2 regions of the Pseudalkalibacillus sp. Hm43 genome follow, and region 2 is predicted to be linked to the other one. Evidence: riboswitches for the same ligand, from Rfam matches in the RefSeq annotation. Region 2 holds a riboswitch; the other holds the start of a gene.

Region 1 (7,518 bases), 800 kb from region 2:
GACGGACAAGGAAGTTGAATTTGAAAGAGGCACCTATATTGTATTGACTGCCCAGCCTTCAGCGAACCTGGCATCGGTTGCTTTAGAACCAGAATCAAATGACAGCTATGTAACATTTAACTTCATTGATTCTGAGGTTGGAGATGAGCTTCCGATCTACCGTTTCGTCAGAGGTATCGATTCTCGGAAACAGATTCAATCCATCATGGATTCAGGAAAATAAACAACATGCATGCGCAGCTCTCAAAAGGGCTGCGCTTTTTTATAGTACAATGATAGAAGCCCTGATATAAAAGTGAGACGATGCTTATGAACATAAATAGACCAATTGTATATGTGCTGCTATTTGGAGTACTGCTCCTTACGAGCTGTGCCCCAGATAAGTCCGATTCTCTTCATGACAAAGCGATGTGGGCATGGCATCCTAGTAAAGAAATCCATACGGAGGAAGCTCGTCTTGAATTAGTCAATTTTGCAATCAGGAAAGGAATCGACGCGATATATCTATACGTAGGTGAAAGCGAAGACTCTACCTATTTGACCCGCAATCCAGATCATTACCGATCATTCATTAGACTTGCCCATGAGAAGAAAATAGATGTCTATGCGTTGGATGGTGAACCCACATGGAGTTATGAGCAAAATGAACCTATCAAACGGATTGAACAAATCCTTGACTACAACGCAGACTCCACTCCTGAGGAACGATTTGATGGCATCCAATTCGATATCGAACCGTATCTCCTGGACGAATGGGATACAGGGGATGCAGAGCGAATGATCCAGCAATACTTGGATGGATTAAAGACTTATGTAACAAAAGTACATACATATGAAAAAGATAGACAATTCCCCTTCATGATCGCCATACCGTTCTGGTTTGATAGTGAGAAATATTACACCACATATGATGGAGAAGATAAAGCGTTATCCGACCATGTCATGGATATCGTGAACTATGTGGTCATCATGGCGTATCGAGACCGAGCGGAGGGAAAAGATTCAATCCTTTCTCACACTGAAAATGAAATGTCTTATGCAGCAGGCAATGGAACAAAACTGATTATAGGCGTTGAAACGAAGGGTGTCGAGCCTGAAAAGGTGACCTTCCACGAGGAAGGGGAGGCGTATATGGAGAAACAACTTCAGTTGGTAGAGAAGCAATACGATAATGAACAGGCTTATGGAGGAGTCGCTATCCACCACTACCACAGTTATAAAAAAATGAAGCCTTGAGTGTTAAACTCAGGCTTCTTATTCTGGTAAGTCAGAAATAGCAGTCTGGATATTGGCGAAGGCTTTCATGTTAAGTAGATTATTGTGTTCTTTACCGAGATTATAAGCCATATCCGGACTGATGCCAGACAAGACAAGTTCAACTCCGAGAAGCTGCAGCCAATCTTTCAAATGGGACAAGTGATTCGAGATTTGACCATCGAAGGAGGCTAATCCGGAGAGATCGACAATGAGGAAATCCACGTCGTCTAAAGCCTTGTCTTTCGATAGGACGGAAATCAGGACATCAAATCGAGTATCGGTCAAAACCCCAATCAACGGGATGACGGATACTGCATTTTTTACAGGGACGAGGGGAGTGGACAACAACTCCACTTCCTTCAAAGCTTCAGTCAATTTCCTTTGGTATTGGACTTCATTCGTGATTTCTTTTTGTACCCCGACGAAATAATATTTCTGCTCATCCTCGATATAGACAGGATCGATCGTAAGCTGATTGATGAATTCCTCACCATTTTTCCGATAATTGACCAGATTCACTGAGACGGATTGATATTCTTCAATCGACTTTCGAATTCGTAGTACATGATCTGATTCAGTATTTTCCCCTTGAAGGAATCGGCAGTTTCGTCCGAGAACTTCCCATGGTTCGTAACCCGTTGTGTATTTGAAACCTTGGTTGACATAGATGATTGGATTGTCGTCCTGTTCAGGATCGGTAATCACTATTCCAGTCTTTGAGGAGTCTAATGCTTTATTTAGTAGTTCAATATTATCGAATCGTCTATTGCCCCAATCAATCATTTGGAAAAACTCCTAACCGAATCATTTTGCTAGTTTAACCTTACCACACCTATTTAGAAAAACAAAAAATTAACTTATCGTAGAAGGAAAGGTAGAATGGAGGTGAATAGATGATGCAAAGGTGGGCTTCAAAAATGAAAGGAAATTTTCCTAGTTTAGAAACAGAGAGATTGAAATTAAGGGAAGTTACAAACGGGGATGCAAATGACCTCTACCTCTATTTATCCGATCCGGAGGTTATGAAACATATGGGATTGCAGCCTTATGAATCAGCGGAAAGTGTACAAGATGAAATCGATTGGTATGCATCCATCTATGGAAAAGGTACAGGAATTAGATGGGGGATTACGATAAAAGGTGATGATCGGGTCATCGGAAGTTGCGGGTTCCTCAACTATCAATCTAAACATCACAGAGCGGAAGTCGGTTTCGAATTACATAAAGCCCAGTGGGGAAAAGGCATTGCAGCTGAAGCGCTGCAGGCAGTATTGAAATATGGGTTTGAACAGTTCGAGCTGGAAAGAATAGAGGCATTGATCGAGCCGGCAAATACCCCTTCACAAAGATTAGTAGAAAATCAAGGATTTCTTCGCGAGGGGTTGTTAAGGCATTATGAATACACATGTGGTAAATTTGATGATCTTTATATGTATTCCATTTTACGAAGTGACTTTGAATGATTACACCCAGCCAACCCTCTTTCGCCATTCGTCGATTTCACGTGTTCGTTCTTTGTAAGTGGTCGGCATTGTTACGTTTTGTTCTTTTAATTCTATTCGGATTCTTTCCACTTCAACCTCGAGCGGAGGGAGTCCGACCTTTTCCCGCAAGGTGTTGACATTCTCTTCGCTCTCCAATTTCCAGGGACTCATATCACCATGCTCATCCCAATCGAGTTGTGTACCAAACCGTTGAGGCTTCCTTTCAAAAAACCGGATCCGGTCTAATAAATGAGCATATTGATAGGGCTGTATTTCATCCTTCTTCATTTCTACCTCTAAAAGTGGCAAGGAATCTCTCTGAAGGTCAGGCAAACTGATGGCATGCTGAAGGATGAGCCAAGCGGCTTCTGCGCCATCAATACCGACTTTTGATTGATTTGGCCAGCCGATTTGTTCTATGATTTGATGTAATCTGTTGCCATTAAGGATATGACATTCCTCCATTTCTGGATGATATCCATCATATAATGTTCCTTCTTTTAATAAACCCTCCCTCAATTCCAGGTCAGAATGCTTCAAATGTATCAATTCTTTTGCAATTTCAGGATACAAACACACCGGTACCACCGTCCTTTTCACCCATTTTAGCATGTGAAGGGGAATTGTTGGCGCGATGTTTGGCTAATTGAGCGACAGTGCTTAGAGATTATAGATCAGTTTCAGGAATTATAGATCAGATTCAGGAATTATAGATCAGTTTCAGAAAATATAGCCCAAATTCAGAAATTATAGCTCAAATCAGACCTATATCAAAAAAAGGGCGACACCCTAGTCAGCCCCCATCTATACTCTAATCACTGCACCATCAATTCGTTTGTATCCTCGTAACTTTGAGATCTCCTCTACGAGTTGAAGCATTGCCTTGTCTTTCAACTTGGCTTCTATCATGATATCTGCGTCTTTTCCGTATTTGACCAAACTTTTGATAAAAGGAAGAGCGAAATCCAGATCGACATATTCGGCATGTGCTCTATACTCTTTTTCAGACTTAGGAGAGGATAGATGGAACTTCGGTGGATAGTCATTGTGATCCCACGTTGCGTAAATTTCTGGCAGCAACGCTTCTAATTCATCTTCCTCCCATGGATTAGCCCAGAAATGATGATAATCGAATACGAAACACAACGAATGAGCACGGCAAACATCGAGTGTTTCTCTCGATGTGTAAGTTTTATCATCGTTCTCAAGCGTGACCTGTGTTTTGACTTTCGGATCCAACTGCTCAATATTCTGATGAAATCGTTCGAGGGCAGTTTCCTTGTCTCCGTATACGCCACCGACATGGATGTTCATGTTGGCTTGTTTATGTACCCCCATCATCTTAAGCATTTCATAATGATATTCCATGTCCTTTACTGCATTGCCGGTGACCCGATCATTTGGACTTGTGAAAACCGTATATTGATTAGGATGAAAACTGACACGCAATCCATACTGATGAATTAAATCGCCGATTTCCTTGAATTTGTCCCGAAATGGAGTGATATAATCCCACAAAACCTCTGGATGGGTTGCCAAAGGTACAATAGAAGAGGACAGCCGATACACATGGATGCCTTGAGCGATGTTATAGTAAATCGCGCGCTTCGTATTTTCAATGTTTTGTGCAGTCACTCTTTTCAGCTTATCTTCTCGTTCATCTTTCGAAAGCTTTTTCCAATTCGTAAAGGTAAGTGTGTGTGCAGGAGTAGATTCCCACAAATGAAGCGCAGTCGATACATACCCAAACCGAAGGATCATATATAAAACTCCTTACACAATCAAGATAACGTTATTATTTGCTTCTTCCCTCTCTATATGTGAACGAAAACAGAAATCAATAGAGATTGTCATTTCGTAAAAAGTTTTTATTGTTTCTTTTTCCGGTATTTGATAGAATACAAACAATTAAAATTTCAGGCCACACTTCATGATGAAGTGATGGTAGAGGCGCGGAAACCAATAGTACGTTGCATGAAGAGGTTGAGCTCTTATGAGTGCAATGGAAAGGGGAATTCGCCGAAGCTGGTTCGTGGACTCAACTTTCATCCAGCTGGATCTGCATTGAAGAAATGCAGGGCTGTCATACGACACATCTCCCTGATGTCGTATGGAGGACTATCTCACGCAAGGGAATAAGTGTGGCAGACGTTGAGGATTGACTCTCAAGTCTGACGATTTATTTCAATTCGACCATAACTCCGATCGAGAGGAAAGTGGTTCATTGGAATGTCCGTCACACTTTGATTTGAGTCAATCCTTTTAATTTTTGGCTGTTTCGCAAAACTTTGTTGCTCTTGAAAGCATTTGATTTAGTTGAAGAAACCATCAACCGTATACCCTTGCGTATATAAATTTTTATCAGTGAAAGGAATGGAAGCATGGCACTCATCGTACAGAAATATGGAGGTACCTCCGTTGGGTCCGTTGAAAGAATTCAGAATGTAGCAGAACGCGTCATAGAAACGTATCAGCAAGGGAATGAAGTCGTCGTCGTTGTTTCAGCAATGGGGAAGAGCACAGACCATCTGATTGAACTCGCAAACAACATTTCGGACAGTCCTTCAAAAAGGGAGCTTGATTTACTGGTGTCTACAGGAGAACAAATATCGATGTCCCTACTCGCGATGGCGATTCAGCAACGAGGCTATGATGCTGTGTCACTTACGGGTTGGCAAGCAGGAATCAAAACGGAAGCGGTTCATGGGAATGCCCGTATCATGGATATTGATCCAAAACGGATCAATGGAGAATTAGCTACCGGAAAAATTGTCATTGTCGCTGGATTTCAGGGGATAACAGAGAATGAGGAAATTGCAACGCTAGGTAGAGGTGGTTCCGATACGACAGCGGTCGCGTTGGCGGCTTCATTAAAAGCTGAAAAATGTGAAATATACACAGATGTGACAGGTGTCTTCACGACAGATCCTAGAGTTGTAAAGGGTGCTCGAAAACTCGAAGCGATCTCCTACGATGAAATGCTGGAGTTAGCGAATCTTGGAGCAGGGGTATTGCATCCAAGGTCTGTAGAATTCGCGAAAAACTACGACGTGCCTTTAGAAGTACGATCAAGTATAGATAAAGAAACGGGTACAAGGATAGAGGAGGAAGTAGAAATGGAAGGGAACTTGATGGTAAGAGGGATTGCGTTCGAGGACAACGTGACGAAGGTGACAGTACATGGGTTGCCAGATGGAATGGCGACCTTATCCACACTATTTACGACGTTATCCAATCATCATATCAACGTCGATATCATCATCCAGAATACGAACGGTAATCAATCAACGGATATCTCTTTCTCCGTCGATTCAGTGGCGTTACAAGAGACACTTGAGGTATTAAGTCAGCATCAGAGTCAGTTGAATTTCGAACAAGTATCATATGAAGGGGACCTTGCCAAAGTTTCAATCGTAGGATCTGGTATGATTTCAAACCCTGGAGTTGCGGCAAAAATGTTCGATGTACTCGCAAGAGATCAAATCAAAGTAAAAATGGTCAGCACGTCAGAAATCAAAGTCTCTACGATCGTCGATAGTTCATCGATGATTACTGCGATTGAATGTTTACATGATGCGTTTGAATTGGAAGCACGTAAACCGGTTAGTACCGTTTAACAATTACGTGTTAGAGAAGCCGTCGAAAGAGACGGCTTTTCTTTATGACTTTTTTTGGTGGTATACTTGAATCGTCTACTGAAAAAAGATGAAGGGATGCACGTTTCATGGTGAGAGTATTAATTGCAGACGATGATCCAAACATTCTGGAATTGATTTCATTATATATTGGAAATGAAGGGTACCAGGTCGTGAAAGCGAAGGATGGACAAGATGCGATAGAACAACTGGAAAGTGAACGGATTGATTTGGCGATTATTGATCTTATGATGCCAAAAGTGGATGGTTACGAGTTATGCGAGGAAATCAGACAATACTACAAGATTCCAGTCTTGATGGTCACTGCGAAGGGTGAAACAAAAGATAAAGTGAAAGGGTTCCAATTAGGAACCGACGATTATGTGGTCAAACCTTTCGATCCGTTGGAAATCGTCATGCGAGTGAAAGCTTTATTAAGAAGGTATCAGGTTGAGGCTTCCAATGAGCTGAAAACAAGGAATGTAACGATGAACACCTCAAAAAAAGAAATCCAGGTAGATGGCGAAAGGTTGACTATGCCCCTAAAAGAATTTGAGTTGTTGTATACATTGGCCAGCTATCCAGAACAAATTTTCACAAGAAACCAATTGATTGAACGCATATGGGGACTGGACTATGAGGGTGATGATCGGACAATCGACGTACATATCAAGCGGATCCGAGACAAGTTATCCAAGTCTAATGCAGCCATCTCAATTAAGACAGTCAGAGGATTAGGGTATAAGATTGAGGTATTCAAATGATGAAAACTCTTTATGTGCAAATAGTCCTCACGTTTTTAGGCGCTATTCTTGTCAGTTTGATCATCACATTTCTTATTTCAGGTCGAATTCACATGTATCAGGTAGGGGACAGGCTTGAAACTCGTATGGAGGAAGTCGGAAAAGACATCATCGAATTGTATAAAGAAACTCCAGAGATGGATGAAACGTTGTACTTTGATTCCATGTCATCGGTCAGCTTTGACTTATTGTTGATGAAAGAACAATCTGACATACCTTTGTACGGTAAAAGCTTAGATCCATGGGGCTTACAAGATGATGAGCTTCAAAAAGTTATAGCAGGTGGGGTTTATAGAGGTCATGACCTGCCACCGAGAAAAGTGGTGGGGCTTCCTTTTC
Region 2 (7,518 bases):
GATTGCGTTGAGGGAAGCCATACAGACGCTCAATGAACGTGAGCGGCTGATCGTCTACCTCAGGTATTTCAAGGATCAAACCCAGTCGGAAGTCGCGACAAGGCTTGGCATCTCACAAGTCCAAGTTTCGCGGCTCGAAAAGAAAATACTTCAGGAAATGAAAACCCAGATGGACGAATGACTCGTCGCATCTGGGTTTTTTACGTTAAATGATACCTAACCTCGGTCAAACTGAGCTATCATTTTTCATTTTTTATGGGAAATGCCGAAATCTGATTTATATTCCACAAAGATCCTACATCCATGTATCCTTTCCACTCCATTTCACCCCATTTTTTGCAAATAGGTAATTGTTGGAGAACCTGAGTGGACAGAATGATACAGGTTTGGAAGAAACATACTACACATAAACGAATTGGCATAAGGGGGACTTACTATGGATGCTGAAGCGGTGTATCTACGTATGCGACATAAGCTGCATGTTTCTCCAAATCAAACCGTACGTATCAAGGACCTTGCCCAACTCGTAGGACCTGACTCGGTCATTGAAAAGATCGGTCAGATCATCGTGCACAAAATCACGATCCATGACAAGAACATCGTCATCATCGACCTTATGAAAGTTCTGAAAGCGATACGAGATGAGTATCAAGGCATCGACATCCAAACGATCGGAACCGCGCAAACGATCATCGAAGTACAGTATAAAAAACCTAAAATGACAGGTATGTACTTTATCATCGTTTGGCTCCTCCTATTCATAGGTGCGGCTCTTGCCATCATGAACTTCCATGAGGATGTCAGTATGCAGGAAGTACATCAGAAAATCTATTACATCGTGACAGGTCGGGAGAACGATTATCCTTTACTGCTTCAGATTCCTTATTCACTAGGACTGGGGCTTGGGATGGTGTTGTTTTTCAACCATATTTTCAAGAAACGCTTCAATGAGGAGCCTAGTCCACTTGATGTAGAGATGTTCAACTATCAACAGGATCTCGATCAGTACGTCGTCATGAACGAAAATAGTGAGAATGAGAAGAAGACCCATGACAATCAAAATACTTAGCGTCATGTTGATCGGATTAGGTGGAGGATTGGCCGTCGGTGCCGGTTTTGTCGCGGTACTTACCGTGTTCGGTATCCTTCCTAGGCTTATGCAGATTTCCAAAACACATGCACGCATCAGAAGCTATGAATTAAGTGTCATACTTGGAGTCCTTTTTTCCAGTTGGTACGGACTTCGGGACATGACGATCACAAGCAGTCCATGGCTGCTCGTCCCGATCGGGCTTGCAAGCGGGACGTTCATCGGAATGCTGGCAGCTGCATTGACGGAAGTGTTGAATGTCCTGCCCATCCTCATGAAACGGGTCGGGTTCAAAGAGCAAGTGCTCATCCTTCTGATGGCTATTCTTTTTGGAAAAGTGTTCGGCTCGTTATTTCATTGGATATTCTTTGTCCATTTGTAGAAGTGGTGCTCATCCAAAACAAGGAGTGGAATTCAATTGGCTAAGAAAAAGCTGACACCTGAACAACAGGCATACAAAGAGAAAATCAAACCCTTGCAGCCGAAAACCCCTTATGTGCTGAATGCGTTCAAAGCGTTCATGGTCGGAGGTTTCATTTGCTTGATCGGACAAGGGATCTCCAACTTTTACATCATGTTTTTTAATTTTACCGAAAAAACAGCCGGCAATCCGACTGTTGCCACACTGATCTTGATCGCTTCGTTACTCACAGGTTTTGGTGTGTACGATAAAATCGGTCAGTTCGGCGGTGCAGGATCAATCGTGCCGGTTACAGGCTTTGCGAACGCGGTCACGAGTGCCGCACTCGAACACAAAAGCGAAGGGATCGTTCTCGGGGTTGCGACGAACCTGTTCAAATTGGCAGGAGCTGTCATCGTGTTCGGAGCGGTATCCGCCTATGTCATCGGTATGATCCGATATATTATCCAACAATTCCTATAAGTCTCAGGGGGACTGACAATCATGAAGTTAACTGGAAAGCAAACTTGGACTTTTTCGAAACCGTTATACATTACATCCTCAGCTGCTGTCGTCGGTCCAGAAGAAGCGGCAGGTCCTTTAGGGGATCAATATGATCTGTCGTTCGATGAACTCCATTGCGGTCAGGACAATTGGGAGCTCGCAGAACGTCATCTGATGGAACAGGCGATCAACATCTGTCTGGAAAAAGGAAGTAAACAAGCGTCCGATATCGATTTATTTTTGTCAGGTGATCTGATCAACCAGACGGTCATCGCGAACTATACGGCACGTCAAAATCAGATACCGTTCCTCGGTATGTTCGGGGCTTGTTCCACATCAATGGAAACGTTGGCTGTGGCATCTGCATTGATCGATGGCGAGTTTGCCAACAATGTGTTGACGGCGGTCAGTAGTCATAACGCGACAGCTGAACGGCAATTCCGGTACCCGACAGAATACGGTGGTCAGAAGCCGGACTCCGCGACCTACACGGTAACAGGAGCGGGGGCATCGATCGTCAGCACGACGCCATCCCCAATCAAAATCACCAGTGCCACAATCGGGCGGGTGATGGACTTAGGGATTAGTGATCCATTCGACATGGGTTCAGCGATGGCACCGGCGGCTGCAGATACGATCGCGACTCACTTGAAAGATACGGGACGTTCACCGGATTACTATGACATGATCGCAACAGGCGACCTTTCCGCTGTCGGGACACCGATTTTACTTGAACTGTTAAAGGAACAAAATTATGACCTCACTGCGAACCATCAAGACTGCGGACTGCTCGTCTATCGACCTGATCAGCCTGTCTTCGCAGGTGGTAGTGGGTGTGCCTGTTCAGCAGTTGTGACTTACGGTCACCTGTTGAAAGAGATGAAGGCCGGTAATCTGAAGCGGATTTTCGTCGTTGCGACAGGTGCGCTCATGAACCCGATCATGATTCAACAGAAGGAATCTATTCCGACTATTGCTCACGGTGTCGTATTAGAGGCTGTTTCAGGAGGTGGGAATCAATAATGGAATATCTTATCGCATTTGTCGTTGGTGGTCTGATCTGCTTGATCGGTCAATTGCTGCTCGATTTATTCAACATCACACCTGCCCATCTCACCTCTGGATTTGTCGTAGCTGGAGCCTGTCTCGATGGATTCGGATTATACGACAAGTTGATTGCATTCGCTGGAGCAGGGGCAACCGTTCCAATCACGAGTTTTGGACATTCGCTGCTTCATGGGGCGATGGCCGAATCGGAAGAACATGGATTCATCGGAATTGCAATGGGGATTTTCCAGCTCACCTCAGCTGGAATCTCCTCCGCGATCTTGTTCGGATTCATTGTCGCTGTGCTTTTCAAACCAAAAGGATGATCTGACATGAAAAAAAGAGTCATCATGATTACGGATGGAGACTTGTACGCTCTGAAGGCAGTCGAGCATGTGGCAAAGGAAATCGGAGGTCGCTGCATCTCCCAATCCTGGGGGAATCCTTCCAAGATGTCCGGCGAAGAACTCGTCTCCATGATTTTATCAACTCCATATGATCCCGTACTTGTCATGTTCGACGATTGCGGATACCGAGGCGAAGGTCCAGGAGAACGGGCGATGCGTGAGGTATGCAACCACCCGGACGTGGAAGTGCTTGGAGCGATTGCGGTGGCGTCCAAAACCCATCTAGCGGAATGGACCAAGGTGGACGTCAGCATCGATCGCTTTGGAGAACTTTCCGCTTATGGCGTTGATAAGAGCGGTCTTCCGGATATGGAATTCGGTCGATTGGACGGGGACACCGTTTATATCCTTGATGAACTCGATATACCCTTCATAGTCGGAGTCGGTGATATTGGAAAAATGGCGGGCATCGACCACGCTGAACGGGGCTCACCGATTACGCGACAAGCCATTGAACTCATCTTAGAAAGGAGTGGACAACATGAATCCGAAAAAGGAAAAGGAAACACCGATCAAAAAGAAAATCGCTGAAAATGAAGAGTTCTTGAAAGAAAAAATCGGCATAGGAAAGAGCTTCGACGTCGGTGTCCGGAAGATGAACATCCTGAACAAGGAAGTCCAGATCTACTATTGTACAGGTCTCTGTGACAGTGAATACATCATCATGCTGTTAAAAGAACTCCTTGTCATGAACGATGATTTCCGAACGAGCTCTAAAACGAAGGATATGATCAAAAACCACCTCGCCCATCAGCAGGTGTCGACTGCGAAAAACCTCGATGAAGTCATCGACCGGGTGCTTTCAGGGCTGATCGCGGTGCTCATTGACGGTCATGATGAAGGATTCATCGTCGATGTCCGTAGTTATCCCGGACGAACCCCACAGGAACCGGATGTTGAAAAGGTCGTCCGTGGTGCACGTGATGGGTATACAGAGAACATTGTTGAGAATACAGCCCTGACTCGTAGACGATTGAGGGATGAGCGTCTACGCAATGAAATCGTCCAGATCGGTGACCGATCGAAAACGGACGTATGTTTATCTTATTTGGAAGACGTAGCCGATCCTGGACTGATTGAAACGATCAAAAAAGAACTCGACAATATCCGGATCGACGGAATTCCGATGGCAGACAAAACGGTAGAAGAATTCATCGTCAATCAAGGCTGGAATCCATACCCACTCGTACGATACACCGAACGTCCTGATGTTGCGGCGACCCATTTGCTTGAAGGGCATGTGCTCATTTTCGTCGACACTTCTCCAAGTGTCATCATTACACCGACGACGTTTTTCCACCATGTGCAGCACGCAGAGGAATACCGACAAACACCGATGATCGGGGCTTTCTTGAGATGGATCCGTTTTGGAGGAATGCTGACCTCAGTGTTTCTGCTACCACTCTGGCTGTTGTTCGTCTTGAATGAAAACTTACTACCCGCGGGTCTCGATTTTATCGGTCCGACGAAGGAATCGAATATCCCAATTTATCTGCAGATCTTGTTCGCCGAACTCGGAATTGACGTGTTGAGGATGGCCGCTATCCATACGCCATCGGCCTTGTCGACCGCAATGGGCTTGATCGCGGCTGTGTTGATTGGCCAAATTGCGATCGATGTCGGATTGTTCGTATCTGAAGTCATCCTTTATGTTTCTTTAGCGGCTATCGGATCGTTCTCGACACCGAGTTATGAGCTGAGTGTCGCCAATAAGATCGTCCGGTTGATTCTGATTACGCTCGTACTCATATTCGGAGTACCAGGGTTCATGGTCGGTACGACATTAGTGATCATTTTACTGTGCAGCATCAAGAACTTGAACACACCTTATTTGTGGCCGTTCATACCATTCAATCCACAAGCATTGATGCAAGTACTTATCCGTGTGGCTGTACCGTTATCGAAAGTCCGTCCAAGTATCGTCCGTCCGCAAAATCAGAAAAAACAAGAAAATACAGGTTGATTCTGTCAGGGGCTTATGCTAAAGTTATTGATAATTTCATAATTGCCTCATTCAACGTAATGGGGTAGAGGCGCAAAACGAATGAGTAGTCGTTCCGAGCAGGGGTGCGAAGACGTACGATGAAAGGTCAATTTGCCGAAGCGAACAATGGACCTGACCATGTTTCGCTGGGTCGTTGCTGAATAAGTAACGGACTGTCACTACACATGTAGTGGAGAGCTATTCCGACTGATGAGGGTACGGACGAAACCAGTTTATGTACCTATACATGGACTGGTTTTTTGTATTTTTATCAGTTAAAAGAGCTCTCTCATAATCCGAGAGAGGGGAAATGAAAAATGGCATTCTTAGGAACAGGTTATATGAATCAAGCAGGGCACTTGGAAATTGGCGGTGTAGATACCATCGATCTGGCGAAGGAATTTGGAACACCTTTATTCGTATATGACGTAGCGAAAGTCCGGAAACAAGCGAGAGCCTTCCGCTCATCTTTCGAAGAAAATGGAGTTAAAGGCAAGGTGGCATATGCGAGTAAAGCTTTTTCAAGCATCGCAATGGTCCAATTGATGGAGGAGGAGAAGATCGACATCGAGGTCGTTTCTGGTGGGGAATTGTATACGGCACTTCAAGCAGGATTTCCGGCAGAAAAGATCCACTTTCATGGAAGCAATAAAGGTGTCGATGAACTGCGGATGGCGGTGGAAGAGAACGTCGGTTGCATCATCGTCGATAATTTTTACGAGTTGGACTGTCTGAAGGCGATTGGAGAACAGTTGAATCGAATCATTCCTGTCCAATTGAGGATTACCCCGGGAATCGAAGCCCATACCCATGAATATATCCTTACCGGACAAGAAGATTCGAAATTCGGTTTCGACGTCATAAGCCTTCAGGCGGAGCAAGCTTTACAGGAGGGATTGAATTCTCCTTACATCGCCGTGATGGGGATCCACTGTCATATCGGTTCCCAAATTTTCGAAGCGGACGGGTTCGTGATGGCCGTTCAGAAGGTGTTCGATCAGTTGGAAAGATGGTCAGAGTCGTTTGGCTTTGAAGCGCGCGTTGTCAATTTGGGTGGAGGGTTCGGTATCCCATACACGTCCGAGGATTCTGCGATTTCTATTGAAAAAATGGTTGGTGTCTTGATTCGTGAGGTGGAAAACCAGGTGGCTGCTCGAGGACTTTCGATGCCCGAAATCTGGATTGAACCAGGGCGTTCTCTTGTAGGTGAAGCGGGAACGACGCTCTACTCAATTGGTTCTGAAAAAAGAATCCCTGGCGTGCGAAATTATCTAGCGGTCGATGGAGGCATGACGGATAATCTTCGACCTGCCCTGTACCAGGCAAAATATGAAGCCGTCATCGCCAACCGTTTGATGCAGAAAAACGCTCAAGTCGTTTCAATTGCAGGGAAGTGTTGCGAATCTGGGGATATGCTTGCTCATGACATCGAGTTGCCGAAAACGTCTCAAGGGGACATTCTTGCGATGTTCTGTACGGGGGCATATGGATATTCGATGGCGAACAACTACAATCGCCTTCCGCGTCCGGCAGTTGTTTTTGTAGAAGAAGGGGATGTGCAGCTCGTCGTAGAACGGGAAACGTACCGGGATCTTGTCCATTTGGATCGACCTTTGAAAAAGGCCACTGTATCAAGCGTTTAGAACGATGATTGGAAGGCACTTACCTTTACTTCTCCTCCAAAAAGTCATACAATAAAACTACTTGTCAAAGAGGAGGAACCAATCATGAAAAAAGGTAGTATCGAGTTTGAAAACGGAGAAAAAGTACTTATCGATTTCTTCCCTGAGGAAGCACCGAATACAGTTGCGAACTTTGAAAAATTAGCGAATGAAGGTTTTTACAACGGTTTGACGTTCCACCGTGTCATCCCTGGTTTCGTTTCACAAGGCGGATGCCCGACAGGAACTGGAACTGGCGGACCTGGTTACACAATCGATTGTGAAACAGAAGGAAACCCTCATCAGCATAAGCCTGGTTCATTATCAATGGCACACGCTGGTAAAAACACAGGTGGAAGCCAATTCTTCATCGTGCATGAGCGTCAACCGCACTTAGACGGTGTACATACCGTTTTCGGTCAAGT

What was found. Region 2 has a riboswitch for lysine ahead of lysA (diaminopimelate decarboxylase). Riboswitches for the same ligand answer to the same signal wherever they lie in the genome.
Region 1: another riboswitch for lysine. It lies ahead of ACXQIQ_RS16860 (aspartate kinase); the one in region 2 lies ahead of lysA (diaminopimelate decarboxylase).

What each region holds. Positions count from the first base shown of each region.
Region 1 is NZ_CM135129.1:3,238,175-3,245,692, forward strand. Features, by position in the region: gene ACXQIQ_RS16830 (M14 family metallopeptidase) at 1-223, shown strand, start outside; gene ACXQIQ_RS16835 (hypothetical protein) at 310-1,236, shown strand; gene ACXQIQ_RS16840 (STAS domain-containing protein) at 1,255-2,040, opposite strand; gene ACXQIQ_RS16845 (GNAT family N-acetyltransferase) at 2,175-2,720, shown strand; gene ACXQIQ_RS16850 (DUF6624 domain-containing protein) at 2,721-3,329, opposite strand; gene uvsE (UV DNA damage repair endonuclease UvsE) at 3,546-4,502, opposite strand; lysine riboswitch at 4,679-4,870, shown strand; gene ACXQIQ_RS16860 (aspartate kinase) at 5,123-6,358, shown strand; gene ACXQIQ_RS16865 (response regulator transcription factor) at 6,466-7,140, shown strand; gene ACXQIQ_RS16870 (HAMP domain-containing sensor histidine kinase) at 7,137-7,518, shown strand, end outside.
Region 2 is NZ_CM135129.1:295,886-303,403, forward strand. Features, by position in the region: gene sigF (RNA polymerase sporulation sigma factor SigF) at 1-181, shown strand, start outside; gene ACXQIQ_RS01555 (stage V sporulation protein AA) at 437-1,069, shown strand; gene ACXQIQ_RS01560 (stage V sporulation protein AB) at 1,050-1,472, shown strand; gene spoVAC (stage V sporulation protein AC) at 1,524-1,973, shown strand; gene spoVAD (stage V sporulation protein AD) at 1,995-3,017, shown strand; gene spoVAE (stage V sporulation protein AE) at 3,017-3,367, shown strand; gene ACXQIQ_RS01580 (stage V sporulation protein AE) at 3,374-3,979, shown strand; gene ACXQIQ_RS01585 (spore germination protein) at 3,930-5,411, shown strand; lysine riboswitch at 5,469-5,641, shown strand; gene lysA (diaminopimelate decarboxylase) at 5,750-7,075, shown strand; gene ACXQIQ_RS01595 (peptidylprolyl isomerase) at 7,160-7,518, shown strand, end outside.